DNA from 4 places in the Nocardioides salarius genome. Region 3 is predicted to be linked to each of the others. Evidence: predicted binding sites of a transcription regulator. Region 3 holds the regulator's gene; each other region holds the start of a gene.
The links. Region 3 encodes LexA, which represses DNA repair genes until DNA is damaged. Its sites were predicted from a motif close to TCGAACANNTGTTCGA; they were not measured.

Region 1 (7,159 bases), 1.7 Mb from region 3:
GCCCACCGCAACCACCCGCCGTACGCCGTGGGGTCGCCGGGTTTCGAGACGGTTGCTGCGCAACCTCCTCAACCAACGGCGGGCCGCCGTTGGTCGAGCAGCAAGGAGCGCCAGCGACGAGCGACGCCGAGACCCCGTGAGTGGCCGGCCCACCGCAACCACCCGCCGTACGCCGTGGGGTCGCCGGGTTTCGAGACGGTTGCTGCGCAACCTCCTCAACCAACGGCGGGCCGCCGTTGGTCGAGCAGGGAGGAGCACCAGCGACGAGCGACGCCGAGACCCCATGAGCTGCCCGCCCACCGCGACCACCCGCCGTACGCCATGTGTCGCGTGCCGGGTTCAGTGGAGGCTCTGAAGTGACGCGTCGACGGTAGTCGGCGCGGGGTTGTGCCGGTAGTGCTCTTCCTCGAACTCGACGGGTGGGACGAGTCCGATCTCGCCGTGCAGGCGTCGGTGGTTGAACCAGTCGATGTACTCGGCGACGGCGATCTCGAGGTCGTCGATGTTCTTCCAGGGGCCCTTGTTGCGGATCAGCTCGGCCTTGAACAGCGAGTTGAACGCCTCGGCCAGGGCGTTGTCATACGAGTCGCCCGTCGACCCGACGGATGCGACGGCGCCGGCCTCGGCCAGGCGCTGGGTGTAGCGAACCGCGAGGTATTGAACGCCCTTATCGCTGTGGGCTATGACGCCGGTGGTGTCCTGGCCGGCGTGCTCGCGGGTCCACAGCCCCATCTCGAGAGCGTCCAGCGCCAGGTCGGTGCGCAGGCTCTTCGACAGCTGCCAGCCCACCACTCGGCGGGAGTAGACGTCGATGACGAACGCGGCGTAGACCCAGCCGGCGAAGGTGCGGCAGTAGGTGATGTCCGCGACCCAGACACGATTCGGTGCAGGTGCCCTGAAGTCGCGGTCCAGCAGGTCCGGGCGGGCATCCGGGCCGGTGCCGGGGATCGTGGTGCGCGGCCCTTTGGCTCTGCTGATCCCGCGCAGCCCCTCGGCGCGCATCAGCCGGTGCACGGTGCACCTGGCGATACGGTGACCGCGCCGGTTGAGCTCGGCGTGCATCTTGCGGACCCCGTAGACGCCGTAGTTGTCGGTGTGGACCTGCCGGATCACCTCCAGGCGCTGCGCGTCGGCGACAGCGCGTGCCGAGGGCGGCCGGGACTTCGCGGCGTAGTAGGTGCTCGGGGCGATCTGCATCCCTGCCTTGCGTAGGACGGTGCAGATCGGCTCGACCCCGAACCTCGCCCGGTGCTGGTCGATGTACTCGACCAGCACCGCCGTGGTCACTTCAGCTTGCGGTCGAGCTCCGCCGCGGCGAAAAAAGCCGAGGCCGTCCGCAAGATCTCGTTGGCCCGCCGTAGCTCCTTGACCTCACGCTCGAGCTCGGCGATGCGCTGCGCCTCGGTGCTGCTGACGCCGGGACGGTGGCCCTCGTCGACCTCGGCCTGGGAGACCCAGTTGCGCAACGTCTCAGCGTTGATCCCCAGCTGATCGCCGACCCGCTTCAGTGCGCCGGTCCTGGTCGCCGGGTCACGCCGCAGATCGACCGCCATCCTGATTGCACGCTCCCGAAGCTCCTCGGGATACTTCCTCGGTGCTGCCATGACTCTCATCCTTCCGTGGAATGAGAGCCTCCATCAGACCCGGCACGCGACAATGGGCTCACCCGGTTTCGGCGTCGCTCGAGCTTTCGGCCCTCGCTGCTCAACCAACGGCGCACCGCAGCACCGTTGGTCGAGCAGGGAGGAGCGCTAGCGACGAGCGACGCCGAGACCCCGTGAGTGACTCGCAGACCGCAACCGTGTTCGCCGTACGCCATGGACTCACCGGGTTTCGGCGTCGCTCGAGCCTTCGGCCCTCGCTGCTCAACCAACGGCGCCGGGAGCGGAGTGCTCCTAGGTTCGTCGGTGGAAAGTGACCTGGTTGTCAGCCCCGACGTCGCTCTCGTACTCCGGGTCATGGATCCGGCGGTGGTGGAAGGGACACAACAGCCGCCCGCGGGCGAGGTCGGTGTGGCCGTGGCACGACCACGGGTCGTCGTGGTGGGCGTGACACATCGCCGGCGGTGCATCACAGCCCCGGGCGGTGCAGCCTCCGTCACGGATACCCATCGCGACCCGCTGGGCCGGGGTGAAGTACCGCTTCGCGCGGCCCACGTCGAGCGGCTGACTCTTGCCGCCCAGCACGACAGGGACGACGCCGGCCTCGCAGGCCAGGCGCCTCGCGGTGGCGGCGCTGATCCGGTCACCGGTGTCGAGGGTGGCAGCCGCAAGGCCATCCTTGAGGGAGTCGAGGGTCATGGTCACCACGACGGTGGCGTTCACGCCACCTGCCTTGGGTAGTTCCTTGGGGTCGAGCCTTTCGATGAGCTCGACGAACGCGGCACCGAGCCGCTGCGCGGTGGGGCGGCGTACCGGCACCGGCGCCTGCTCCTCGTGCTCGCCCTCCTCGTCCGCACCGTCGGCGGTGCGGTTCGCGATCTGGTGCTTCGGGGCGGCGAACGCCAGCAGCGCCCGCTCCAACATCTGACCCACCAGCTGCGGCACCGTGAACGAGCCCTTGATCCGGCCGTGCCCGTCCTCACGCATCCGGAACACCGCCGACTTCTCCGCCTCCCGCTCCTCGCGGTCCAGCTGCTCGGCCTCCCAGGCCTCAGCCACCTCCGGCGCGACGACCTCGAGGATCCGACGGCCCAGCACCCGCAGCGCCTTCGCGTCGTGGACCTCCGCGAACGCAACCAGCGCCTTGGTCGCCTGCTCCAAGATCGACGGCTCGAGGTCGTCAGGCAGCTCGTCGAGCGCTGTGCAGATCACCGACGCCTGCTCCGCGATGACATCGCCACGCCCCAGTGCCTCCCGCACCAGCTCGTACCGATCCAGACCCGCCGCCAGACGCACCTGGCGGAACGACTCCCGCTTCGTCGACCGTGTCGCGTTGGAGTGCCACACCGCCACCGACGGCGACGCGTTCGTCTCCGCCACCGCCACCGTCTCAGCGTGCGACAACAGCTGCGAGCGCACCTCCACCAACCGGGCCTCGGCCCGAGAGACCTCGACCAACGTCTGCGCGGTGGCCTCCTGGCTCAGCGACCACACCGGCGTACCAGCCACGTCATCGAGGGCCGAGTGCACCCGCGCGACAGCACCTCCGATGGGGTGCGTCGCGGTGGTGGCCATGAGTAAAGTATCTCAGGGCCCACCGACAAAGCACCAGGTCAGAAGCCGTTTTCCACAGGCAGATCGAAACTTTTTTCGAGATGATCTCTTCGGTGCACAAGTGACTGGTCGATGGTGCAAAAGTGACTGGTCGGTGGTGCGAAACTGACTGCTCGGCCGGCCTCAGCAGCCGACGGCACCGAGGCGGGCAAGCCCCTCGAGGTCGCCGTCGCCGAGGTCCGTGCGCACCAGGTTGCCGCCGTACATGAGCTGGGTGTCGTCGTCGACGTGGGCCAGGCCCAGCACGTGGCCCAGCTCGTGCACGAGGATCGCGCGCATCGCCTGCTCGCCGCCGCGCTGGCCGGCGAGCCGGTCGAAGGTGTCGGTGTCGAGGGCGACCATGCCCGTCACGAAGCGCTCGGGCCCGATCTGACGGGTCTCCCAGGCGCTGCCGCCGAGGCCGGCGACCTCGCCCTCCAGGCCCGGGACCTCGTCCTCGTCGGCCCAGCCGATGAGCACCGGGCTGGCCGAGCCGGCGGCCACCGAGCGCCGGTCGAAGTCGCGGTCGTCAGTGAGCCCCTCGTCGTCGAAGACGAAGCCGGAAGCCCCGGCGACGGTCTCGACCGACTCCTCGACCAGCTCCTCCCAGCCGACCGGGGCGCCGTCGGGGTTCACGACGTAGGGGATCTCCTCGCAGGGCGACCAGGTCACCGGCTCGTCGCTGCCGCGCTGGGTGCGCACGAAGGCGTACTCGCCGTCCCCGTCGCCGATGCCGACGATCTCGCCGAGCCGCTCGTTGCTGCCGAGCAGCTCGCGCACCCGGGTGCCGGTGGCGCCGGGGTCGCGGGCCACGATCAGCCCGGCGAGCACCGCGGCGACCAGCAGGCCCGGCAGCACCGGCCCGCGCGAGCGCCGCCCGCGTCGTCCCGGCGACGGGTCGGGGGTCGAGCCGAGGCCGCCGGCGCGGTAGAGCTCACCGTGCGTGGGGCCCCGGGCGTCGTCGAAGAAGGAGGGGTCGAGACCGTCGAGCTCGGCCAGCCGGCGCTCCATGTCGCGCACCCACCGCCGCTGGGCCCGCGCCTGCGCCCGTCGTTGCCAGAACCCCATGGTGCCCATGGTCCCCGACCGCTGGTGACGGCCGGAGCGCGGGGAGTGCGGCTAGGGTCGGCTGGTGGGCACCTGGAACACCCTCGTCGAGGGCGACAACCTCGACGTGCTCACCGACCTGGCCGCCCGGGAGCAGGTCTTCGACCTGGTCTACATCGACCCGCCCTACAACACCGGCAACGACTTCGCCTACAGCGACGACATCCGCGGCGGTGCCGGCGCCTCGCGGCACCAGGCGTGGGTGGCGATGATGCGACCGCGCCTGGAGCTGGCGCGCGGTGTGATGTCGGCGAGGGCGGCGCTCTTCGTGAGCATCGACGACCACGAGGCCGCCCACCTGCGGCTGCTCCTCGACGAGGTCTTCGGCGAGGCGTCGTTCGTGGCGCAGGTCGTGGTCAACCTCAACCCCAAGGGCCGCCAGCTCGGGCGCGGCTTCGCCACCAGCCACGAGTACCTGCTGGTCTACGCCCTCGACCCGGCGCGCTGCGCGCTGAGCGCGACCAGCGCGGAGACCGTCGACGAGCGCGACTTCGCGCTGCTGCACGAGGAGAGCGGCCGGCGCTACCGCGAGCTGCCGCTGCGCAACACCAACAAGAAGTTCAACCCCGTCACCGCGCGCACCCTGCACTTCAGCGTGTGGGGCGACCCGGGCACCGGTCGGGTGTCGACGCTGCCCTTCGAGGGCGGCGTCGAGGTCAGTCCCGTCTTCGGCGACGGCCGCCCCGCCGTGTGGCGGTGGAGCCGCCCCCTCATCGAGCAGCGCGCCGACGACCTGGTCTGCCGCACCGTGCGGGGGCGCACCGGCGAGCGCGTCGACGTCTTCCAGCGCGACTGGCTGCACCCGGGCCGGCGCAAGAAGCTGACCACCATCTGGCTCGCCGAGGAGGTCGGCTCCACCGACACCGCCGTGGCCGAGCTGAAGGAGCTGGTGGGCCACGTCTTCGAGTCGCCCAAGCCGACCGGGCTGCTGCGCCGGATCCTGCAGACCATGCCCGACGACGTCGCGGTGCTCGACTTCTTCGCCGGCAGCGGCACCACCGGCCACGCCGTCGCCCTGCTCAACGAGGAGGACGGCGGCACCCGCACCTGCCTCAGCGTCAACCGGGCCGAGCCCACCCGGCCCGGTTCCAACGCCGCCCAGGCCGGCCTGGCCACGGTCGCCGACATCACCCGGGCGCGGCTGCGCGCGGTCGCCGAGCGCCACGGCGGCGGGCTGGTCGAGCTCACCCAGCAAGTGCCTCCCGCCTGAGGCGCCGCCTCAACCGACCCCGGCCGCCTTCTCCAGCGCGGCGACCTCGTCCTCGAGGTGCACCAGCAGCCGCTGCAGGTGCGGCACCGTGCGGCGGCAGCCGGTCAGCCCGAAGGCGATGCGCCCGTCGTACGACGTGCAGGTGATGTTGAGCGCCATCCCGTTGATCGGGATCGAGAGCGGGTAGGTGCCGACCAGTCGCGCGCCGTTCCAGTAGTGGGTGGTGCGCGGCCCGGGCACGTTGCTGATGATCAGGTTGTACGGCGGTCGCACGATGCCCTGCATCCGCAGCAGCGGCGCCAGGATCATCGGGGCCTGGCCCAGCGCGCTCATCGCCAGGATCTGCACCTGCGTCATCGACGACAGGGCCTCCTTGCCGGCCTGCATCGAGTCGTGGATGGCGCGCAGCCGGTCGGCGGGGTCGGGGCGCTCGGTGGCCAGCTGCACCATCACCGCGCCCACCGCGTTGCCACCCTCGGCCGAGGCGATCTGCGACTGCTTGGCGTTGAGGCCCACCGGCACCATCGCCACCAGCGGGGTGTCGGGCAGGGCGTCGAGCTCGAGCAGGTAGGAGCGTATCGCGCCGCTGCACATGGCCATCACCACGTCGTTGATGGTGGTGCCGGTGGCCTTGCCGATGGCGCGCAGCCGCTCGATGGGCCAGTCCTCGGCGGCGAAGCGGCGGGCCCCGGTGATGCTCTGGTTGAAGATGGTGCGGGGGGCGTGGAAGGAGACCGCCGAGGTCTCGTTGCGCACGCCCTTGCTGAGGGTGCGCACGAGCGCGGCCGGCATCGCCGCCGCCTCGGCGGTCAGCGCGAGCGCGCTGCGCAGCGCGGCCACCGGGATCTGCGGCAGCGACGGCGCCTCGACCCCCCGACCCGACCGGCTGCGTGGCGGGCCGGCGGCCCACGGCGCGGGCATGCCGCGCAGGTCGGGGTCGGTGGTGAGCACGCTCTGCAGCAGCCGCATCGCCGAGACGCCGTCGACCAGCGCGTGGTGGGTCTTGGTGTAGAGCGCGACGCGGCCGTCCTCGAGGCCCTCGATCACGTGCGCCTCCCACAGGGGGCGCTCCCAGGCCAGACGGGTGGAGTGCAGCCGCGAGCACAGCTCGAAGAGCTCGCGGTAGCGCCCCGGGGCCGGCAGCGCGCTGTGCCGCACGTGGTGGTGGGCGTCGAACTGCAGGTCGGGCTTCCAGACCAGCTGGCCCGCGGTGCGCACCGAGCGGTGCGGGTGCTTGAGGAAGAGCGGCGCGATCTCGTCGACGTCGCGCATCGCCTCGTACATCTCTCGGATGTACTCCGGGCCGGCCCCCTCGGGCTTCTCGAAGAGCTGCAGCCCACCCACGTGCATCGGCATGTTGCGGTTCTCCGCCAGCAGGAAGCCGGTGGCGGTGGGGTCGATGGCTGAGACCACGATGTGCCTTTCGCTCGGGGCGCCGTACGGCGTCGTGCCCCCGTGACGTGACGGGGGCCACAAGGAGAACCTATGTCGGGCGGAGAAGTCACGGGCACGCCGCCTCGAGTTCATCGCGATCCTTCCCAGCCGCCCGTCGGTGCTGCCAGCATCGGGCGCACCGCGTCGGCTCGCTCGGGAGCCGGTGCTCGTCCCACCGGGAGCTCTTGTGCTGCGCCGACTCGTGACCGCCCTG
Region 2 (7,159 bases), 790 kb from region 3:
TCGACCCCGAGGACCGGGCTGATCCCGGCCTGCAGGCACGCCTTGGCGAACTTCACCGCACCGTAGGTGCCGTCGCGGTCGGTCAGCGCCAGCAGGTCCATGCCGAGGTCGGCCGCGCGCTGGACCAGCAGGTGCGGCAGCGAGGCGCCGTGCTGCAGGGAGTAGCCGGAGGCGACGTGCAGGTGCGGGAACGGGTCGGGCACGGGTCGGTCCACCTCTCGCGTCGGCTCGACCCTGACGACAATCTTCTCGAACTCATGTTCGAGAAGACGTCCAGCCTAACCCCGCCGCGTCCCCGGCGCCAACCCGCCCTCACCAGATCGCGGCGACCCACTCCGGACGGTCGACGAAGGGGTTGCGGTTGCCCTGCCAGGTCTCGAAGATCGCGTCGTTGCGGGCGCGCTCGAAGGCGTCGGGCGGGTCCTGCTCGTGCCAGCGCAGCAGGGTCGAGAGCCGACCGAGGTGGCCCAGCGCGTCGAGGTCGCGCCGGCCCACCTGCTCGGAGACCTCGAGGTCGGCGAAGCCGTCGCCGCCCTCGTAGCGCACCGCCATGTAGAGCACCATCCGGGCCACGTCGCCCTTCACCGCCTCGCGCGGCTCCCAGGAGTCGGCGTCGCGGTAGGTGTCGGCGGCCTCGCCCTGGGGGCTGCCGCCGTCGTCGAAGTCGAGGCTGGAGCGGTCGGCGTTGACGCTGACGTCGGCCGGGCGCACGTGGTGCAGGTCGGTGCCGGGGCCCGCGGCGGTGCCGAACCCGCCACGGCTCTGCGGCCACACGTGCTCGCGGTTCCACTCCTCGGGGTCTCCACCGTTGGCGTCGCCCGGCACGCTGTCGCCGGTGTAGAGCTCGATCACGCGACCGGGCGCTGCGGGGTCGGCGTCGGTGTCGCGCAGCGCCTCCCACAGCTCGTCGTAGCGCAGCCGCTCGACGTCGGTCGAGACGATCTCGTGCAGCGCGCGAGCCAGGTCGTCGCCGGAGCGACCCTCGGCGTCGGCGTAGTACTCCTGCACCACCGCGGGCAGGTCGCCGGCGGCGCTCGGGGCCGGGGTCGGTGGCGCGGCACCGACGAGCGCGACCGCGTCGACCTGCTTGAGCCCGGCGGCCGAGAAGTACGACGCCCGCTCGCCGCCGAGCACCACCTCCGCACCCAGCAGCTCGGGGTGCGAGGCCAGGCCCCAGGTGCTGCGCAGCGGGGCGGGCAGCTGGACCAGGAGCATCCGCGCCGGGTCGCGCTCCCCCGGGTCGTCGGCCACCGCGAGCGCCAGGTCGGAGGAGAAGGGGCCGCGCACCACCTCGCCCGGGGCGACGGGCTGGCCGACCAGGTGCCCCCGCACGCTCAGCGCCGTGCCGTCGGGGCTGGCCAGCGCCTGCGCGACGGCGGTCGCGCCGGCCGTCGCGACGGGGTCGAGCAACGTGCGCGCCCCGCCCGCGGACCCGGCCTCCTCGGCGGGCTCCTGGCCGGCGCAGGCCGGGAGCAGCCCCAGGACACCGACGAGGAGGAGGACGCCGAGCCGACGCGGGGCGAGGACGGGAGGCATGGGCCCAGCCTGCCTCACCCGGCGCGGGCGATGCGCTCCTGGAGCGGCGGGTGCGGCACCAGCCCCAGGCACTGCTCGACCACGGCGAGGAACCGGTCGGCGTCGCGGACGAGGTCGTCGGCCTCGCGCTCGGTGACCGCCCGCGAGGAGCCGGCCTCGGCCGCGGCCCGCTTGGCGGCGCCGGCGGAGAAGAACGTGGCCCACTCGGCGAGCTCGGGGGCCACCTCGGCCAGCAGCACCCAGGCGTTCTTCTGGGCCCGGCGGCGCGGACCGGCGGGCCGGGCCCGCGCGGAGAGCAGGGCGGCGGCCGAGCGCAGCGCCGACACGTGCGCCCCGGCGTAGCGGGCCGGGACCTCGGGGGTGGCCATCGCCTCGCTGAGCGACTCCGCGGCCCGGGCGAGGTAGGAGTGCGTGGTCACCGGCAGGGCCTGCGGGTGCGGCACGGGCGCGGAGAAGGAGGAGCGGGTCATCACCGGCACCCCGTCAGTCCGCGCAGCCGACGAGCAGCCACTGCCCGGCGTCGACGTCGAGGGCGAGGTCGAAGACCCCGCCGGCGTCCTCGGCCCCGCGCACCGCGGCACCACGCCCGGCCTCGACGCGCCACAGCGCGCGCTCGGCGAGCAGCTCCTCGAGCGGGCGGGGGCGGGCCGGCCGCTCGGCGCTCGAGCCGTCGGCGGGCTCCTCGGACCCCAGCACCGCCCGCACGCCGGCGTGGCGCCACCACTCCCCGGTCTCCACCCAGTGCTCCAGCACCGAGCGGACCTTCCAGAGCCGCCCGCGCCACAGGAACTGCTCGGGGACCATCGTCTCGGCGCCGGCCAGCTGGCCGCACCGCACCTCGACGGGCTCGTCGTAGCGTCGCATCAGCTCCATCACTGCCACCTCTCCGGCGCGCCGGGCGCCAGGTCCGCCTGGAGCCCCCAGCGGAGGCGGGGTCGAGGTCGCCCCCGCCGGGAGCATGTTCGAATCTGTGTTCGAACTTGTTCCCAAGGTACACGCCCCCACCGACAGTGGGTCAAGGATCGTGGCGGGGCCCTGTGGAGGAGCGCCGCCGACGGCTCAGGAGGCGGCGATCCGGTCGTGCGTGGCGCTGAGGTAGCGGTCGGTGTCGGGGTGGAACATGGTGACCAGGATCGCGACCTCGACCACCAGCGAGAGGTAGCTGAGCACCACGAAGACCTGGGGCGGCTCGACGCGGATGCCGCTCAGGGTCGCGACCGCCGTCATCACCACCAGCACCGCCAGGCACACCCGCGCCCAGTGGTGGCCGTTGCGGAAGAAGACCAGCAGCACCCCCATCAGCATCGCCATCACCACGAAGAGCACCGCGGCGACCGGGAAGAACTGCGGGACCGCGATCGGCTGCTCCTCGATCAGGTAGTCGAGACCCTGCCGCTCGAGGATCTCGGCGGCCGAGCGGTGCCCCCGCGCCCAGTTGAGCACCAGGTCGTCGCGCAGCACCGCCGTCAGGACCACGGTCAGGGCCCCCAGCGCCAGCAGCACCAGGTGCAGCCGCAGGCACGCCCTCAGCGCGCGCGGTCGTTCCAGGCGGTCGTCGTCCATGACGGCCCTCTCTCGTGCGTGGTCTCGTGCGTGGTCTCGTGGTCCGGGGGCGGCAGCCGGGTGCGGGGCACCCGGTGCGAACTCTAGGGTCGCAGCCATGAGCACCGAGCACCCGGGCATCGCCCGGTTCCGCGCCGAGCTGGCCCGCCTGGGTGGGCACGGCGAGGTCGTCGTCCTGCCCGACGCCGTCCACACCGCCGCGCTGGCCGCCGAGGCCCTGGGCTGCGAGGTGGGCGCGATCGCCAACAGCCTGCTCTTCGACGCCGGCGGCTCGCCGGTGCTGGTGCTGACCTCGGGCGCGCACCGGGTCGACGTGCGGGCGCTCGCCGAGCGCATCGGGGTCGAGCGCCTCGCCCGGGCCGGCCCCGACTTCGTGCGCGAGCACACGGGGCAGGTGATCGGCGGGGTCTCCCCCCTCGCCCACCCGGCGCCGGTGCCGACGTACCTCGACGAGTGGCTGGCGCGCCACGAGGTCGTCTGGGCGGCCGCGGGCCACCCCGCCGCCGTCTTCTCGACCTCCTTCGAGGAGCTGCGCCAGATGACCGGCGCCGGCGTCGTCGACGTCGAGGCCCCGCCGGCCTGAGCCGCCTGGCTAGTCTGTGCCCGTGGCGAGGGTCGTGGTGGTCGGGGGCGGGTACGCCGGCCTCGCCACCGCCGGCCGGCTCGCCAAGACCGGCCACGACGTCACCCTCCTCGAGCGTGCCGCGACCCTCGGCGGGGCCCTGGGCTCGGTGCACGCCGACGGCTACCGCTGGGACGCCGGCCCGACGTCGACGCTGCTTCCCGCGGTGCTGCGCGACCTGTTCCGCAAGACCGGGCGCCCGCTCGAGCGCGAGCTCGACCTGGTCGCGCTGGAGACGGTGCGCACGCACCGCTTCGTCGACGGCTCCGAGCTGGCCCTGCCCGGCGGGTCGCGCTCGGGGCAGCTGCGGGCGGTGGAGGAGCTCTCCCCCGGCCAGGGCCAGGCGTGGCTCGACCACGTCGCGGCCTACACCGACGACTGGGAGGTGCTGCGCCGCCACTACCTCGAGCAGCCGTGGGAGCGCACCTCGCTGCCGGCCGACCTCAAGGAGCGGCTGGGCTCGCGCGAGACCCTGCAGCGGCGGCTGCGCCGCACGCTCAAGGACGACCGGCTGCGCGACGTCGCGGCCCACCCCTTCGTCACCGACGGCCACGCCGTCCGCGACGTCCCCGCCTGGATGGGCCTGGTGGCCTACCTCGAGCAGCGCTTCGGGTCCTGGACGGTGCCCGGCGGGATGGCACGGGTCGGCGAGGTGCTCGCCGCGCGGATGAGCACCCGCGGGGTCGACGTGCGCCTGCGCACCGTCGTGCGCGACGTCGTGGTGCGCGGCGGCCGGGCCGTGGCGGTCAGCACCGACGACGGCGAGGTCGACGCCGACGTCGTCGTCTGCGCGATCGACCCCCGCGGCCTGCCGGCACTGGCCAGGCTGGTCGAGCGCACCATGCCGGCGATCCCGCCCGTCGTGTGCCACGTGGGGCTGAGCGGTGACCTGCCCGAGGTGCCCCACGAGCTCGTGCTGCACGGCGACCCCACGCTGGTGGTGCGCACCGGCGGCGAGGCCCCCGACGGCGGCGCCGCCTGGACCGTGCAGGGCCGCGGCCGCCTGGCCGAGGACGTGCTGGTCGCGCTGGCACGGCACCGCATCGACGTGCGCGGCCAGGTCGTCACCCGGGTCGACCGCTCCCCGCGCGACCTCGTCGAGGCCTGGGGCGGCTCACCGCTCGGCCTGCTGTGGCAGGGCCGGGCCACGGTGCAGCGCCGCCTCGGCCCCGACACGCCCGTGCCCGGTGTGTACGCCGCCGGCGCGCACGCGACACCGGGCGCGGGGCTGCCCTTCGTGGGGCTGTCGGCGGCCCTGGTGGCCCAGTGCGTGGGACCCGCCTGACACCGCGGCGACGGCCACGGCCCCTGCCGGCCCGTCAGGGGCGGACGTCGAGCTTCTCGAAGATCTCGCGCGTGGCCTTCGACCGGTTCAGCGTGTAGAAGTGCAGCCCCGGTGCTCCGCCCTCGAGCAGCTCCTGGCACAGCTCGGCGGCCTGGGTGATGCCCTCGGCGCGCATCGAGACCGGGTCGCCGTCGTGGGCGCTGATGCGCTCGACCACGTCGGCGGGCACGTCGGTGCCGATGAGCTCGCCCTGGCGGCGGATCGCCTGCAGGTTCAGGATCGGCATGATGCCCGGCAGGATCGGCAGGTCCACGCCCCGCTCACGCACCCGCTCGACGAGCGAGAAGTAGTCGGCGGCCCGGAAGAACATCTGGGTCACGGCGAACTCGGCGCCGGCGCGGGCCTTGGCGACAAGCACGTCGGCGTCGTGCTCGAGCGAGGCCGACGAGGGGTGCCGCTCGGGGAACGCCGCGACGCCGATGCGGAACTCGCGACGGGCGGCGACCAGCTCGACCAGCTGGTCGGCGTGGTCGAGGCCGCCCTCGGTGGGCGTCCACTCGGCGCGCGGGCCCTCGGTGGGGTCGCCGCGCAGGGCCATCACGTGGTGGACGCCGGCGGCGGCGTACTCGTCGAGGATCTGCTCGAGCTCGGTGCGGGTGTGCCCCACGCAGGTCAGGTGGGCCATCGGCAGCATCGAGGTCTCGCGCGCGATCCGTCCGGTCAGGCGCACCGTGGTGCCGCGACTGCTGCCGCCGGCGCCGTAGGTGACCGAGACGAAGGTCGGGTCGTAGGGCTCGAGCGCGCGCACGGCGTCCCACAGCTGGGCCTCTCCGGCCTCGTCCTTGGGCGGGAAGAACTCGAACGAGAAGGAGCGCCCACCCGCAGCGATCAGGTCGGTGAGCGCACGTCCGCGGCCGATGGTCATGGCGCCGATTCTATGGAGCGCCTGCGCACCTAGGGGTGGGCGTCCACCCAACGGCGCCAGTTCTGGGTACGTCTCCTACTGTGATGCGGTGAGCGACTCCCCCGCCCCCGCGGCCTCCACCACCTGGGACGCCGACGGCTTCCGCGACCAGGTCCAGGCCGCACTGGAGCAGTTCCTCGACCGGCAGGCCGACCGCCTGGCCCCGCTGGGCCCCGACGCGGAGCGGCTGCTCGCCGAGGCCCGCGCCGTGGTCGCCGGCGGCAAGCGCCTGCGCGCCGCATTCTGCTGGTGGGGCCACCTGGCCGTGGCCGCACCGGTCGACGAGCAGGCACTGGTGCGCGCCTGCGCCGCGCTCGAGCTGCTGCACGCGAGCGCGCTCGTGCACGACGACCTGATGGACGCCTCCGACACCCGTCGCGGGCGCCCGGCCACGCACCGCGCCTTCGAGCGCGAGCACCGCTCCGACGCCTGGCGCGGCGACCCGGAGCAGTACGGCGCCGCCGCGGCGATCCTGCTCGGCGACCTGCTGCTGTCGTGGTCCGACGAGCTGCTGCGCGGCTGCGGGCTGCCGCTGCCGCGCGTGGTCGCGGCCCTCGAGGTGCTCGACCTGTGCCGCACCGAGGTGATCGCGGGGCAGTTCCTCGACGTCTCGGTGCAGGCCCGGGGCCGCGCCGACGTCGACGCCGCGATGACGGTGCTGCGCTACAAGTCCGCGAAGTACTCGATCGAGCGTCCGCTCCAGGTCGGGGCGGCGCTCGCCGGCGCCGACGCCGCCGCGATGGACCAGCTGAGCGCCTTCGGCCTCCCGCTCGGCGAGGCCTTCCAGCTGCGCGACGACCTGCTGGGCGTCTACGGCGACCCGGCCACGACCGGCAAGCCCGCTGGCGACGACCTGGTCGAGGGCAAGCGCACGGTGCTGGTCGCACTGGCCCTCGACGGGGCCGACGAGGACGACGCGGCCCTGCTCGACCGGGCCCTGGGCCGCCCCCTCGACGCCGACCAGGTCGAGCGGCTGCGCTCGATCATCACCGGCTCCGGCGCCCAGGCCCAGGTCGAGGAGGTCATCACCGCGCTGACCCGGCGCGCCACCGACTCGCTCGAGCGCAGCGGCCTGGACCCCGAGGCCCGGACGGTCCTCACCACCCTCGCGGCCGCGGCCACCCAGCGCGTCGTCTGACGCGAGGGTCAGGGGCCGATACGGGCGTACGTCGCCCCGGCGTCGTCGCTG
Region 3 (7,159 bases):
GACCGACCAGGTGGCGGGGAACTCCACGCCGCGCTGCTCGAAGACGGTGGCGCCGGTCTTCCAGTTGGTCTGGACGACGTCGCGGCTCTCCCAGGTCAGCTCGTCGTAGGGGTGCACCCCCTCGGTGCTGAAGACGCGCTCCATCGTCAGGCCCTTGCCCTGGCCTTTGGTCGCTGCGTCGGCGCCTGCGCCGCTCACCGTCTCGGTCATGCCGTGCTCCTCTGTGTCCCGGTCTAAGGGGTGCTCGTCTGTGGCTGTGCTGCGGGTTGCTGCTGGTCTGCTGTGGGTCTGCTGCTGGGTCGTGCTGGCGGTGTCCATGGTCGCTGCGACCACCGACATCGACTGATGCGGTGCGGGAAGAGGTGGTGCGCCCGGCAGGCAGCTTCCCCACTACCTGCCGGGCGGTCTGTGTGTCAGCCCGTGGGCTGGGGCTCGGTGTCGAGCGTGAGCCGCTCGGCACGGAGCATGGCGATCTCGTCCTCGAAGTCCGCCGCGGAGGCGAACTGGCGGTAGACGCTGGCGAAGCGCAGGTAGGCGACCTCGTCGAGCTCGCGCAGCGGCCCGAGGATGGCCAGGCCGACCTCGTGGGCCGCCACCTCGGCGGCGCCGGCCCCGCGCAGGGTGTCCTCGACGACCTGGCCCAGGCAGGCCAGCTGGTCCTCGGTGACCGGTCGGCCCTTGCACGCCTTGCGCACGCCGGCCACGGCCTTCTCGCGCACGAAGGGCTCGCTGGCCCCCGAGCGCTTCACGACGATCAGCTGCATCTGCTCGACGGTGGTGAACCGCTTCGAGCACGACGAGCAGGTACGCCGGCGGCGGATCGAGCCGCCGTCCTCGGAGACCCGCGAGTCGAGGACCCGGGTGTCGGTGGCACGGCAGTAGGGGCAGTGCATCGGGTCCTCCTCTCGGGCGCGCTGGACAACCCCCGTCGGGGGCCGGTTGGGTGTGGATATCGAGGCCGTTCCTGTGGAGAACAACCGCTCATCTGTGCAGCATCCCGCATCCGACTGTGAACTAGATGTGGATAACTACATCGGTGTAACTACTAGATGTAGTGGAACCGTACGCCCGCGACCACGAGCCGCGCAAGCCGTCCGGCGATTTCGGTGTGACCCGGATCCGTGCATCCACAAAGCCGCAGGTCAGCGCGGTGCCGACGCTGCGACCCGGTGGTCCGGACCGGCCCGCGACGCGCCCGACGCCGCCACGACGAGACCCGCGAGCCGCTCGCGGCGGCTGGGTCGCGTCCGACACAATGAGGATGTGGACGTGGAGGTGGGAGAGCAACCGGAGCAGGCCCCCACCGGCACCCCCGGCAAGCGTGCCGGATCCCGGCGCGCGGAGCGGGCGCCCCGCACCTTCCAGCCGCGACTCCTCGGCCTGGCGCTCGCCGTCACCGCGGCCGTGATCGCCTGGGGCTACCTCGTCTACGCCGCCATCGACTTCGGCACCCAGGCCCGGGGTGGCGAGTCCGCGGCGTGGTTCTTCCTGGCCCTGGCCTCGGTGGGCGCCGTGGCCTGCCTCTTCGTCGGCCTGATGCTCATCGCCAGGCTGACCCGGGCACTGGGCCTGACCCGCGACCCGGCCACTCCCCCGCCGCGCCCCGGCGGGCGGCGCGCCGCCCGCTGACCCGCCTGCCGCCGACCGGCCCGCAAACCGGTGGCGTCGCACCACGGCGGCCTGCCAGGCTCGGACCTCCGGCCGGACGAGGAGAGGACCCACCCATGCAGGTCACGCAGATCGGCACCGTCCTCGCCAGCCCCGACCCCAGCGCGGCCGGCTCCTGGCTCAGCGAGCAACTCGGCTTCGACGTCGCCGTCGACCTCGGCTGGTACGTCAGCACGCGCCACCCCGACCAGGCACTGAGCGTGGACTTCGTGCAGCACGACCACGACACCTGGGTCGAGCCCGCCCCGGGCGTGCGCGGCACCATGCTCGCGCTCGTCGTGCCCGACGTCGGCGCCGAGCACGACAGGCTGGTCGCGGCCGGGGTCCCGCTGCTCAAGCAGCTCGTGACCGAGCCCTGGGGACAGCGCCGGATGCAGGTCGCCGGACCCGACGGCCTGGTCGTCGAGCTGATCCAGCCCGTCGAGCCGGACCCGGACTGGATGGCCGCTCAGGGTCTGTCCAGCTGACTCACCGCTCGTCGACGCCCGGTCGTGCCGGGCGCTGCGCGACGACCTGCCACAGCGCGCCGAGCCGGAGGAACGGCTCCTGGTCGCACAGCGCGAGCTCGAGGCGCTCCAGCGCCGCGAAGTAGTCAGGGTCGGCCTTGAGGGTGTCGTCGGCGAGGTAGTCGTTGGCGACGCGAGCGGCGTACCGGCCGACCACCTCGAGCCCGGCGTCCACCAGGAGGCCCTCGACCTCCTCGGGAGGCACCGCCCGGGCGGTGGTGGCGAAGGTGGCCGACTCCATGTCGTCGCGCTCGAGCTGCTCGAGCGCCGCCTCCGGGCCCTCGCGCACCAGGCGGCCGAGCACCCGGGCTGCGGGGTTGGGCGCCATCACCGAGACCCGTCCGCCGGGGCGCAGCGCCCCCGCCAGACGTCGTACGTCGGCAGCGCCGGTCTCGGCGGGGCGGTAGTGCACCACGAAGTGGCACAGCACCAGGTCGAAGCCGCCGCCGACCGCGCCCAGGTCGTCGATCGACCCCTCGACGGTCACCAGCCGCTCCCCCACCCCGGCCGACTCCGCGCGCGAGCGGGCCTCGGTGAGCCAGGAGGCGGCGGGGTCCAGGACCGTCACGTGGTGACCGGCCAAGGCCAGCGCGACCGCGTCGCGGCCGTCGCCTCCGCCCACGTCGAGCACCCGCAGCCCGCCGCCGGGCCCGCCCAGCGCCTCGGCCTGGCGGCGCAGCGTCTCGCGCACCACGCTGAACCGCAGCCGGCCCCACGGCGCCTCGCACCAGGCCTGCCACTGCGCCAGTCGTTCCTCGAACACGTCGTCGTCGCGAGCCGCACCCATGCCCCCACCCTGACCGAGGCGCACCCGGACATGGCGCGAGGGGCGGGCCCACTGCGGGCCCGCCCCTCGTCTTTCCCCTGGTTTCGCCGGCCGGGGTCGAGGCGACCGGCGAAAATCGTGGGCGGCCAGGTGGCCGCCGTGCCCGGACCTCACGCCCGGGCGTCCGGCTCAGCCGGCCGGGACGACCAGCCGCTGACCGGTGACCACCAGGCCACCGTCGAGGGAGTTGAGCCGCTGGATGCGCTCGATGACCTCACGCACGTCGCCGGCCTCGGCACGCTCGGCGGCGATCGCCCACAGCGTGTCGCCCGTGCCGACGGTGATCATCTCGGTCGCCGGGGTGGGACCGGACTCGCTGGTGGCCACCGAGCCGCCGGCCAGGACGACGCCCACCAGGGCGACGAGCAGCAGGCCGAGCGCCAGCACCACGAGCCGGCCGCGGCGGGTCAGCCGGACGGTGGTGGACAGGGCGGGAGTGAGGGTCATCGTGCTCATCTGGACCTCCTGGGGAAGGGGGTGGTCGGGTGGTCGATCGCTGCGAGGTGATGTCTACCGACGACCACCGACAGTCCCGCTCGAGCCGGCCATCAGGCGCCGGATCGACCAGGTGTTCGATCGAACACATGAGCGAGACTAGATCAGGTGTTCGATGCACGCAAGGGGTCCGGTGAACAATTGTTCGAGACGGTGGTGACGCCCGGCGCCTCGCGACACGCAGTCGAACAGATGTTTGAAGTCGGGCGCGCGCGGCGATACCGTGGCCCCACGACCATCCGAGCGGACTCCCCGGCTCGGGCCTCGCGCACGAAAGGCACACGATGGCGACCAAGGACGGCGGCCCCCGCAAGCGGGGCGTCGCAGAGCTGCCCGACGGGCCCCCTGACGCGACCGGTCTGACCCCGCGCCAGGTCAAGGTGCTGGCCTGCATCAAGGAGGCCATCGAGACCCGCGGCTACCCGCCGAGCATGCGCGAGATCGGCCAGGCCGTCGGCCTGACCAGCACCTCCAGCGTCTCCCACCAGCTCAAGGTGCTCGAGGAGAAAGGCTTCCTCAAGCGCGACCCCCACCGCCCCCGCGCCCTCGAGGTCTTCCTGCCCGAGCTGATGGCCCGGCGCAAGGCGATCTCCTCGGCCGACGAGAGCTCGGTCGACGAGACCGACATCGGCAACACGATGCCGCAGGCCTCCTACGTGCCGGTCGTGGGCCGGATCGCCGCCGGTGGCCCGATCCTGGCCGAGGAGCGCGTCGAGGCCGTCTTCCCGCTGCCGCAGCAGCTCGTCGGCGACGGCCAGCTGTTCCTGCTCGAGGTCTCCGGCGACTCGATGATCGACGCCGCGATCTGCGACGGCGACTACGTGGTGATCCGCCAGGAGCAGACCGCCAGCAACGGCCAGATGGTCGCCGCCCTGATCGGCGAGGAGGCCACCGTCAAGACCTTCCAGCGCAAGGACGGCAAGGTCTGGCTGCTGCCCCACAACGACGCCTACGAGCCCATCGACGGCACCCACGCCTCCATCCTGGGCGTCGTCACCGCCGTGCTGCGCAGCGTCTGAGCCCCACCACCGACCCTCACCGACCCGCCGTCGAACCGACGGTGAACAGTCGGTGTCGACACCCCCGTCCGCGTCACGCGGGCGGGGTTTCGTCGTTGGATGAGGCGTGACCCCACCCCAGAGCCCGACCTCGACCTCGCTCGCCCGGCGTACCGTGCTGGCCGCCGGAGGCGCCGGCAGCGCCGCGATCGCCGTCGGCAGCGGCGTCCTGCCGGCCGCCCAGGCGGCCCGGGCCCGCCACGACGTCTTCGCCCACGGGGTCGCCTCGGGCGACCCGCTGCCGCGCGCGGTGCTCATCTGGACCCGGGTCACCCCCACCCGCGCCGCCACCCCGGGCTCCGGCAAGGGCCCGCGGCTGGGGGTGCGCTGGGAGGTCGCCACCGACCGCCGCTTCCGCGACGTGGTGCGCCGCGGCCGCTTCGTCACCAGCGCGGCGCGCGACCACACCGTCAAGCTCGACGTGCGCGGCCTGCGGCCCGCGACGACCTACTACTACCGCTTCATCGCCCGCGGCCAGCGCAGCCCCGTCGGCACCACCCGCACCGCCCCGGCCAATCGCGCCACGCCCGACAACCTGCGCTTCGGCGTGGTCTCCTGCGCCAACCTGCAGGCCGGCTGGTTCAGCGCCTACCGGCTGCTCGCCGAGCGCGACGACCTGCACGCGGTGCTGCACCTGGGCGACTACCTCTACGAGTACGCCCCCGGCCAGTACGGCATGGGCCAGTCCAACGTCGACGTCCGCGCCCACGACCCGGCCCGCGAGATGGTCTCGCTGTCCGACTACCGCCGCCGGCACGCGCAGTACAAGACCGACCCCGACCTGCAGGCGCTGCACGCGAGGTACGCCTGGATCGTGACCTGGGACGACCACGAGGTCACCAACGACCAGTGGCGCAAGAACGCCGAGAACCACGACGACAGCGAGGGCGACTACCTCAAGCGGCGCGCCCGCGCCCACCGCGCGTACGACGAGTGGATGCCGGTGCGCATGGACGGCACCGCCTCGCTGGGCGACGGCGCCCGGCTCTACCGGCGGCTGCGCTTCGGCGACCTGGCCGAGATCAGCATGCTCGACCTGCGCACCTACCGCTCCCAGCAGGTCGCCACCCCGGTCGTCGACGCCGAGGTCAACGACCCGTTGCGCACCATCACCGGCAACCGGCAGATGGAGTGGCTCAAGGACTCCCTGACCCGGGGCAACCACGCCCCGCAGTGGAAGGTGATCGGCAACCCGGTGATGATCGCGCCCGTCACCTTCGCCGACCTGCCCAACGAGCTCATCGACCCCGTCAACAACGTCACCGGGCTGCTGCCGCAGGACGGCGCGCCGTACAACGTCGACCAGTGGGACGGCTACACCGCCGACCGGCGCGAGGTCTTCGCCCACATCCGCGACCACCAGGTCAAGGACGTGGTCTTCGTGACCGGCGACATCCACTCCGGCTGGGCCTGCGACCTGCCGCTGGACACCTCGGCCTACCCGGTGCTCGGCGACTCGGTCGGCGTCGAGCTCGTCTGCTCCTCGGTGACCTCCAACAACCTCAAGGACATCACCGGCCAGCCCGCGCTGACCCCGGTGGTGGAGGCCGCGATCCAGGCCAACAACCGCCACATCAAGTACCTGAACTTCGACGACCACGGCTTCTCGGTGCTCGACATCACCGCCGAGCGCACCCAGATGGACTGGTTCGTGATCGGCGCGCGCGACGACAAGCAGACCACCGCGACGCACGACGCGTCGTTCGAGACCCTCGCCGGCACCGGCACGGTGCGGCGTGTGGCGACCCCGGTCGGAGACCGCTGATGTGTGAGCCCAGCACGCCCCGCCGCACCGACGGCCAGGCGCCCTTCGACCGTGGGCTCGGCGAGATCCGCGCCGGGCGGCGTACGGTCCTGACGGCCGCGGCCTCGGGCCTGGCGTTCTCGACGCTCGCCGGCCTCGACCCGGCCGTGGCCGCCGGCCCCGCGACCCGCAAGCGCGCCTACGTGCTCGTCGTCGACGGCTGCCGGCCCGAGGAGATCGACAGCGGCCTGACGCCCCACCTGCTGGCACTGCGCGAGGGCGGCGTGCACCACCCGCGGGCCACCTCGATGCCGGTGATGGAGACCATCCCCAACCACACGATGATGATGACAGGGGTGCGGCCCGACCGCAGCGGCGTGCCGGCCAACGCCGTCTACGACCGCGAGCTGGGCGACGTCCGCACCCTCGACCAGCCCTCCGACCTGCGCTTCCCCACCGTCATCGAACGCCTCAACCGGCGCGGGCTGCGCACCGGCACGGTGCTGAGCAAGGAGTACCTCTACGGCATCTTCGGCGAGCGGGCCACGCACCGCTGGGAGCCGTTCCCGATCGTGCCGATCTCGGGGCACGCCCCCGACGAGTTCACGATGCGCGCGACGCTCGACATGGTCGAGACGTTCGACCCGCACCTGGTCTTCGTCAACCTGGGCGACGTCGACCGGCTCGGGCACACCGACCTCACCGGGCCCACCACCCTCGAGGTCGCGCGCCGGCTCGCGCTGGTCAACACCGACCGGCTCGTGGGCGACTTCGTGGCCGAGCTGAAGAGCTCGGGGCGCTGGGAGCACTCGATCGTCATCGTGCTGGCCGACCACTCGATGGACTGGTCCTACCCCGACCG
Region 4 (7,159 bases), 210 kb from region 3:
TAGACCCGGATCGCCGCTGCGTTGTCGGACTCGACGTAGAGGATCACCTCGTTGACCTGCAGGTCGGCCAGGTGGTGCAGGCCGGCGAGGGTGACCAGCCGGCCCAGGCCGGCGCCCTGCGCGTCGGGGTCGACCCCGACGACGTACACCTCGCCGAGGTCGTGGGTGTGCCGCTTGGTCCAGTGGAAGGCCAGCAGGCGGCCCTCGGCGCCCTCGGAGGTGTCGACGGCGAGGATCAGCCCGGCGGGGTCGAACCACTGCTCGGCCATCCGCTCGGCGAGGTTCTCGGCGTCCATCGCGCCCTGTTCGGGGTGGGCGGCGAAGGCGGCGGCGTTGAGGCGCAGCACCGCGTCGGCGTCGGCGTCGGTGTAGGAGCGCAGCCGCACGCCCGGGGGCGGCTCGAGGCGCGGCAGCGGGGTCGACGTACGCCGGCGCATCACCCACAGCTCGCGGGCGCGCTCGAAGCCGGTGCGCTCGGCGAGGCGGCGCGCGGCGGGGTGGTCGGCGTGCGACCAGGCCTCGAGGGCGACCTGGGGGCCGACCTCGCCGATCAGCCGCTCGAGCAGCTTGGCGCCGAGGCCGTGACCGCGGGCGTCGGGGGCGACGACGAGGGAGATCTGCCCGTCGACGAGCACGGCGACGGCGTCACCGTCGACCCACGACCGGAACCGGTCGGGGTGGCGCAGCGCCATCAAGGTGGCCTCGTCGAGCGGAGCGGTGCCGTCGGCGGCCTCCGAGAGGGCCGCGACCCGTTCGATCTGGCGGGCGTCGTGGAGGGAGTCCATTCCCCCGAGCCTAGCCAGAGGCCGGCTCGGTGACCCCGGCTTCCCGCGATGGCTCGGTGACGGCACGCACGTCGGCCTCGGCGCGAGCGTCCTTGGCCGGCACCACGAAGCGGTAGCCGACGTTGCGCACGGTGCCGATGAGCGTCTCGTGCTCGACGCCGAGCTTGGCGCGCAGGCGGCGCACGTGCACGTCGACGGTGCGGGTGCCGCCGAAGTAGTCGTAGCCCCAGACCTCCTGCAGCAGCTGCTGGCGGTTGAAGACCCGCCCGGGGTGCTGGGCCAGGTGCTTGAGGAGCTCGAACTCCTTGAAGGTCAGGTCGAGCGGGCGCTTGCCGATGCGGGCGGTGTAGGTCGTCTCGTCGACGGTGACCTCGCCGGAGCGGATCAGGTGGCTCTCGGGGTCGTCGGCGTCGCGGCGCGCGGCCAGGCGACCGATGCCGAGCTTGATGCGGGCCTCGAGCTCGGCGGGTCCGCAGGTGTGCAGCACCACGTCGTCCATGCCCCAGTCGTGGCTGACCACGGCCAGCCCGCCCTCGGTGACGACGAGCAGCACCGGCTGGTCGCTGCCGGTGGTGCGGATCAGGCGGCACAGGTCGCGGGCGTGGGCGAGGTCCTGGCGGCCGTCGACGAGCAGCAGGTCGGCGTCGGGCGCCTCGAGGAGCGCGCTGCCCTCGGGCGGCAGCACCCGGACCTGGTGGCCCAGCAGGGCGAGCCCGGGGAGCACCTCGGCCGAGGGCTGCAGGGCGCTGGTCAGGAGGAGAATCGTGCTCACGGTGGGTCCCTCCGGTGTGCGGGGGACCAGAACGCATCGTTGGGCTCCGGTCGGTGATCCGGGTTGAATACTACCCAAGGCAGCACCGGGCGCAGGAGGAAGCGACGTGGACGAGACAGATGTGGTGCACGTGCACTACTGGGCCGGGGCCAAGCACGCGGCGGGCACCGGCTCCGACCGGCTCGAGGTCGACGGCGCGCTGACGCTCGCCGACGTCGTACGCCGCGCGGTCGCGCTGCACCCCGGCACCGACCTCGAGCGGGTGCTCGCGGTCTGCTCGACGCTGATCGGCGAGCAGCCGGTCGGCAGCCAGGATCCGGGCTCCGTGCGGGTCGAGCCGGGCGCGACCGTGGAGTTCCTGCCGCCCTTCGCCGGCGGCTGAGCGGCTGGACGCCGGGAAGCGGCCGTGCGGCGCGTCAGGATCTCCTGCGGCGCTCGCGGGCGCGCAGCTCCCAGCCGCGGAGGGGGTGGTGGGTGAGGTGCCATCGTGGGTCGTGGGCGCGGTGGTGGTGCCAGGAGCAGAGGGGGATGGCGTCGAGGTCGGTGTCGCCGTGGTGTGACCAGGGGATCAGGTGGTGGATCTCGGACCAGGCGAAGGGTCGTTCGCAGGTGCCGATGGCGCAGGTGTCGTGGACGAGTGCGAGGGCTTTTCGTTGGTGGTGGCTGTGGAGCCTTCGAGTCCTGCCGAGGTCGAGGGGGACGGACTTGGTGTTGAGGACGGCGGGGACGAGGCCGGCTTCGCAGGCCAGGCGGCGGAGGTCGCCGGCGGCGGTGCGGATGCCGGTGTCGAGCTTGGCGGTGCCGGTCTCGTCGGGGCCGTGCCAGTCGGGCCAGTCGGCGGGGTCGAGCTTCCCGGCTTGGGTGAGGTCGTGGGTGAGGTCCTCGGCGGTCATGGTGACCAGGATCGTGAGGGCGTTGGCGCCGTTCCAGCCGTCGGTGGGCAGGTGTTCGATGAGCTCGCACAGGGCGTTGCCTGCGATTTCCCAGCCGGAGAGTCCGTGGCCGGGGCCGGTGGGCGCGGACTCGTCGTAGCCGGAGATGGTCTCGCCCTCAGCGCTGGTGCGGGTCTTGTTGAGCCGCCGGGGTGCCGACAGGGTCTCCAGTGCGGTGCGCAGCAGGGAGCCGTGCAGCTCGGGGATGGTGAACTTGCCGGAGTAGGTGCCGTCGCCGTTGTCGTGCAGCGCCAGGTAGGTCTCGTGCTTGGCACGGCGGGACTCGCGGCCGAGCATGATCGCTTCGTGCTTGTCGGCCAGGTCGCGGTCGACGATGTCGAGCATCCGTCGGGCTGCTTGGCGCAGGCGTTTGGCGTTCATGGGGCGGCCTGACCTGGTGCCGATGCCGGTGGCCTTGTTGACCAGGACCTCCTCGGCGGCCGCGAGCTGCTCGACCGTTGTCTCGAGGGGTGCTTGTTCGGCGGCGCGGACGATGACGCGGACCTGGTCGGCGCGCAGCTGCCCGGCGGCGTAGGCCTCGCGGGTGTGGTGGTACTTGGTCTTGAGGAGCTGGGCGAGGTGGAGTCCGCCGGCGTTGATCTCGCGGGTGGTGCCGGTCAGGGCGGCGGCCCAGGCGTCGGTGCCGGTGGCGGCCTCGTCGGTGGCGACCTGGCGGCGTTCGGCCTCGGCGAGGACCTTGAGGCGCAGCGCCTCGGTCTGGGACTCCAGGGTGGCCAGTGTGGTGAGCAGCTGGGCGAGCTCGTCGCGGTGCACCCGCTCGAGCGCGACCTCGTGGGCCCGGGCCAGGTGGGCGCTCGCCTCGCTCACCGCTGGGGCTGCGGTGGGGGTGGGGAGCGCCTGGACCGTCATGGGTTCATTCTCCCAACCCCAAGGCCCGATGGGAACACCAGTTCGACAATCTGTGGAGAACTTTTTCCCAGTCCACAGCCTCGTGGGGCGCGGCCGGAGACGCGCCAACGGCCGCCCCGAGCGGGGCGGCCGTAGGCGGTGTGCAGGGGTCGGACTCAGCTCTCGATGGCGGTGGTCTCACGCTCGGGAGAGGCGGATCCGATCTCGATCTTGCGCGGCTTCGCCTTCTCGGCGACCGGCACGACCAGGCGCAGCACGCCGTCGGCGTACGTCGCCTCGATGCGGTCGAGGTCGAGGTTGTCGCCGAGGACCAGCTGGCGGCTGAAGACGCCGGTGGGTCGCTCGGAGGCCAACCGCTCCCAGTCGCCGTTCTTGGCCACGCGCTCGGCGCGCACGGTCAGCACGTTGCGCTCGACGTCGAGGTCGATGCTCTCGCGGTTGACGCCCGGCACGTCGAGCTCGATGACGAACTGCTCGCCCTCGCGCCAGGCGTCCATCGGCATGACGGCCGGGCGGTTCGTCGTCCCCAGCAGCTGCTGGGTCAGGCGGTCGAAGTCGCGGAAGGGGTCGGTGGATCGCAGCAACATGGGGTGTCCTCCTTGAGTTCGGATGGTGGTTGGTCGGATGGTCCAGACGGTCTGCGTAAGCCCGCCGTACCTGTATCAGTGGTTACAGGTTTGTTGTAATCCATCCAGTAGGTCAGACTCAAGTGGCGGGGCTGAGAATTTTCTGAGATTCAGTGCAGACGGAGGTGCAGGCGATGGCGGCGCGAGTCCGGGGGGTCTTCGCGATCTCGGTGGCGGCGCAGATGGTGCGCATGGAGGTGCAGAACCTGCGCGTCTACGAGCGGCGCGGCCTGCTCGACCCCGACCGCACCGAGGGCGGCAACCGGCTCTACAGCGAGGCCGACATCGAGGTGCTGCACCGCATCCGCGAGCTGCTCGCCGACGGCCTCAATCTGGCGGGGGTGGCGCGGGTGCTGGAGCTCGAGGCGGAGGTGCGCCGGCTGCGCTCACAGCTCGCCTCGAGGCGCCGAGACTGAGAAAAACCGGGAGAAAGGCCCGCCAGGTCGCGGTTTCGGGGGGTTTGCTGGTTAGGGTGCGGTGAACGACGGACCCCACGACGAGCAACATGATGAAGGAGAACTGCATGAACAAGGGAGAGCTTCGCGAGACCGTGGCCAAGGAGACCGGGCTGACCGGTGCCGACGCCGAGCGTGCCGTCGACGCCGCGCTGTCGGCGATCGTCTCGGCTGTGGCCAAGGGTGAGCGCGTGAGCATCGCCGGTTTCGGCACCTTCGAGCCCCGTGAGCGTTCGGCTCGCGAGGGTCGCAACCCGCAGACCGGCGAGACCATGCAGATCGCCGCGACGACCGTCCCCGGCTTCAAGGCCGCGGCCGCGTTCAAGAAGGCCGTCTCCGGCTGATCCAGCCACTGACGCCAACGAGGGCCGGGCTCCGCTTCACGCGGAGCCCGGCCCTCGGTCGTTGGCGGGGTGCTCGCTGCTCAGGCGGCGGGCTGGACCAGGCGCGGGGGCGCCGGGTGGCGGCGTACGTCGGCGGGCGGCTGGCCACGGCGCAGCAGCGAGCCGACGACGATGCCGGCGACGAGCGACAGGATCGACCACGCCATGAGGGCGAGGGCGACGATGGCAACGATGGTCAGCACGGGTCTCCCTGGGGGGTGGGGAACGGCCTGGTGGTCCACTGTGCGGTCGCTGCGCCGGTGTGTCAGGGGGATGGCGGAGCGCTGCGCGGTGGACTAGACCATCATGCCTCAGTCACAGTCAGACTGGAAGCGCGTCCTGTCACTTCCGGGCCGCCCGAGGGTGGCGAGGGCCGCCTCGATCTGGTGGACGTCGAGCTTGTGGCCGTCGCGGAAGGCGCGTCCGATGGCGACGGCCAGCGGCAGGGGCGCCAGGCACCACAGGCAGACGACGAGCGTCGTCGCGATCAGCAGGTCCATGTCGGCCTTCAAGGTCTTCTTGTCCTGATGCCCGCTAGTTCGTCGCCTGAACTGCGGGCGGATGTAAAAATCCGGTGGTGGTCCAGACCTCGGTGGGCGTGGCCCTGGTCGCTGGGGCGCGAGGTGGAATGTGCGGCCGTGACGCGCTGTTGACGCGGACGTGCCTACCGGACTGTGGATCGCCCTCGCGGCCGTCGTGATCGCTCTCGCCTTCGGCGCCTACCGCGCTCTGACGGACGGGCGGTTCCGCGGCACCCACGAGGTGCGGGGCGTTGCCGGTGGCGCCGATGCAGCGGCCACGGAGCCGGCCGTGGCCGAGCGGACCGTCTGGGACGACGTCGTCGCGGCCGTGCCCGACGCGCAGCTGGGGGAGCGGGCGACCTTCGTGCAGTTCTCGTCGGCCTTCTGCGCGCCCTGCCGCGCGACGCGCCGCGCGCTGAGCGAGGTGGTCGAGCTGGTGCCGGGCGTGGTGCACCTCGAGGTCGACGCCGAGCACCACCTCGACCTCGTACGCCGCCTCGACGTGCTGCGCACCCCCACCACCCTGGTCCTCGACGCGTCGGGCCGCGAGGCCACCCGCGCCGCGGGGGCGCCGCGCAAGGAGACCGTGCTGGCGACCCTCGGCTCGGTCGTGGGGGACTGACCCGCCCGCCGGTCCCGGGCAGCGGTGACCTGGCAACCGTTTGTCAGCCGGGTCCGGTTGGTGGCGCACCGCCGGAGCTGCGGGCCGGTGGTCGGCGGTGCGCTGGCAACCTTCCGGGCGTCGGGTCCGGTTGCTGGCACACCGCGGATGTCAGTCGTAGGAGACCAGCTGCGGCTGGGCGGTGCGGACCTGGAGGTCCTGCGCGGGGCTGGTCATGGTGACGGTGCCGTCGACGTCGCGCCACGGCCCGTTGCCCAGCCGCCACCGTGCGCCCCACGTGGTGGTGAGGTCGAGCGTGACGGGGCCGGCCTCGGTGTAGCGGTGCGAGACGTACTGGTCCATCCCCACGCCGCGCGCCCATGGCCGCCCGGGGTCGGTGGTGGTCATGGTCTCGCCGTTGCCGAGGCTCCAGGTGAAGCTGGCCGGGCTGATGTCGAAGGTGACCTGTCGCCCGAGCAGCTGGACGGTCTCGGTGAACGGCTCGGCCTGCGTGTGCAGGATCGTGTCGAAGTTGACCAGCGTCTCCCCGCCCGGCGGCTGCACCTCCAGGGGTGCCTCCGGCAGGGGGATGCGGCGGAAGGCCTCGAGGATGCGGCCCGGGGTCAGGACGGGTGCGGTTGCTGCGGCGACGGGGTCGCCGGGCTCGATGCACGTCGCGCCGAGTCCGATCTGCGTTCCGTCACCGTCGACTGACGTCACGTCATGCAACAAACCGTTGTCCCCACACTCGAACGCTCCCGCGCACCCGTAGGCCGTCGACTGGACGATGCCATCGCTCGCTTGGCAGAGCGGCTCGTAGATGTAAGTGACCGACGACTCGGACGCGGCCTGTGCGCTGGCGGATGCAGATGCCGTTGCCGATGGCTCGGCGCAGGTGACGACACTGTTCCAACTGTTGACGCCGGCTGACGCTTCGCCTGCGCAAGTTCCGGCGGAATTGGCAGGGGGCGCGGGCGCGAAGGTGATCAGCGTGAGTGCAGTGATCAGGGCGAGTAGCTTCATGCTGGGAACTCCCAGGCCGACATGCGCCACCCTCCGGATTGCCACACGACGGTCGACAAGAATGTGACGGTCCCGCCTGGGAAGCTTGTCGGCTCTGCTTCAGCGGTCTCGAATATCTGCTGGGGCAGCTGTCGGACGCGCAACGCGAACTGGTGGCCATTGGGAACGTCCAACGAGGTCGCAGCGACGGA

Region 1: a site for LexA is predicted at 3,240-3,255, ahead of JOE61_RS14675 (HNH endonuclease signature motif containing protein). Genes of this name have one in related genera too.
Region 2: a site for LexA is predicted at 2,499-2,514, ahead of JOE61_RS02780 (DUF6504 family protein). Genes of this name have one in related genera too.
Region 4: a site for LexA is predicted at 3,390-3,405, ahead of JOE61_RS07600 (HNH endonuclease signature motif containing protein). Genes of this name have one in related genera too.

What each region holds. Positions count from the first base shown of each region.
Region 1 covers NZ_JAFBBZ010000001.1:3,026,959-3,034,117, forward strand. The annotation lists one part of gene JOE61_RS14670 (IS3 family transposase) at 340-1,325, opposite strand; AL1L pseudoknot at 1,183-1,326, opposite strand; one part of gene JOE61_RS14670 (IS3 family transposase) at 1,325-1,604, opposite strand; gene JOE61_RS14675 (HNH endonuclease signature motif containing protein) at 1,896-3,176, opposite strand; gene JOE61_RS14680 (matrixin family metalloprotease) at 3,339-4,262, opposite strand; gene JOE61_RS14685 (site-specific DNA-methyltransferase) at 4,327-5,511, shown strand; gene JOE61_RS14690 (WS/DGAT/MGAT family O-acyltransferase) at 5,521-6,924, opposite strand; gene JOE61_RS14695 (HNH endonuclease family protein) at 7,148-7,159, shown strand, end outside.
Region 2 covers NZ_JAFBBZ010000001.1:563,542-570,700, forward strand. The annotation lists gene JOE61_RS02765 (DNA polymerase III subunit alpha) at 1-203, opposite strand, end outside; gene JOE61_RS02770 (endonuclease) at 313-1,536, opposite strand; gene JOE61_RS02775 (SAV_6107 family HEPN domain-containing protein) at 1,551-2,006, opposite strand; gene JOE61_RS02780 (DUF6504 family protein) at 2,020-2,409, opposite strand; gene JOE61_RS02785 (hypothetical protein) at 2,596-3,099, opposite strand; gene JOE61_RS02790 (YbaK/EbsC family protein) at 3,197-3,682, shown strand; gene JOE61_RS02795 (phytoene desaturase family protein) at 3,705-5,006, shown strand; gene metF (methylenetetrahydrofolate reductase [NAD(P)H]) at 5,041-5,931, opposite strand; gene JOE61_RS02805 (polyprenyl synthetase family protein) at 6,020-7,108, shown strand; gene JOE61_RS02810 (hypothetical protein) at 7,117-7,159, opposite strand, start outside.
Region 3 covers NZ_JAFBBZ010000001.1:1,351,532-1,358,690, forward strand. The annotation lists gene JOE61_RS06555 (vitamin B12-dependent ribonucleotide reductase) at 1-210, opposite strand, end outside; gene nrdR (transcriptional regulator NrdR) at 414-893, opposite strand; gene JOE61_RS06565 (hypothetical protein) at 1,270-1,629, shown strand; gene JOE61_RS06570 (VOC family protein) at 1,725-2,135, shown strand; gene JOE61_RS06575 (methyltransferase domain-containing protein) at 2,137-2,961, opposite strand; gene JOE61_RS06580 (LysM peptidoglycan-binding domain-containing protein) at 3,130-3,456, opposite strand; gene lexA (transcriptional repressor LexA) at 3,780-4,514, shown strand; gene JOE61_RS06590 (alkaline phosphatase D family protein) at 4,621-6,318, shown strand; gene JOE61_RS06595 (alkaline phosphatase family protein) at 6,318-7,159, shown strand, end outside.
Region 4 covers NZ_JAFBBZ010000001.1:1,559,699-1,566,857, reverse strand. The annotation lists gene JOE61_RS07620 (alpha/beta fold hydrolase) at 1-3, shown strand, start outside; gene mshD (mycothiol synthase) at 1-785, opposite strand, end outside; gene JOE61_RS07610 (winged helix-turn-helix transcriptional regulator) at 796-1,557, opposite strand; gene JOE61_RS07605 (MoaD/ThiS family protein) at 1,664-1,939, shown strand; gene JOE61_RS07600 (HNH endonuclease signature motif containing protein) at 1,974-3,359, opposite strand; gene JOE61_RS07595 (Hsp20/alpha crystallin family protein) at 3,515-3,946, opposite strand; gene JOE61_RS07590 (MerR family transcriptional regulator) at 4,120-4,401, shown strand; gene JOE61_RS07585 (HU family DNA-binding protein) at 4,491-4,784, shown strand; gene JOE61_RS07580 (hypothetical protein) at 4,865-5,026, opposite strand; gene JOE61_RS07575 (hypothetical protein) at 5,135-5,323, opposite strand; gene JOE61_RS07570 (TlpA family protein disulfide reductase) at 5,484-5,966, shown strand; gene JOE61_RS07565 (hypothetical protein) at 6,117-6,665, opposite strand; gene JOE61_RS07560 (DUF6318 family protein) at 6,965-7,159, opposite strand, start outside.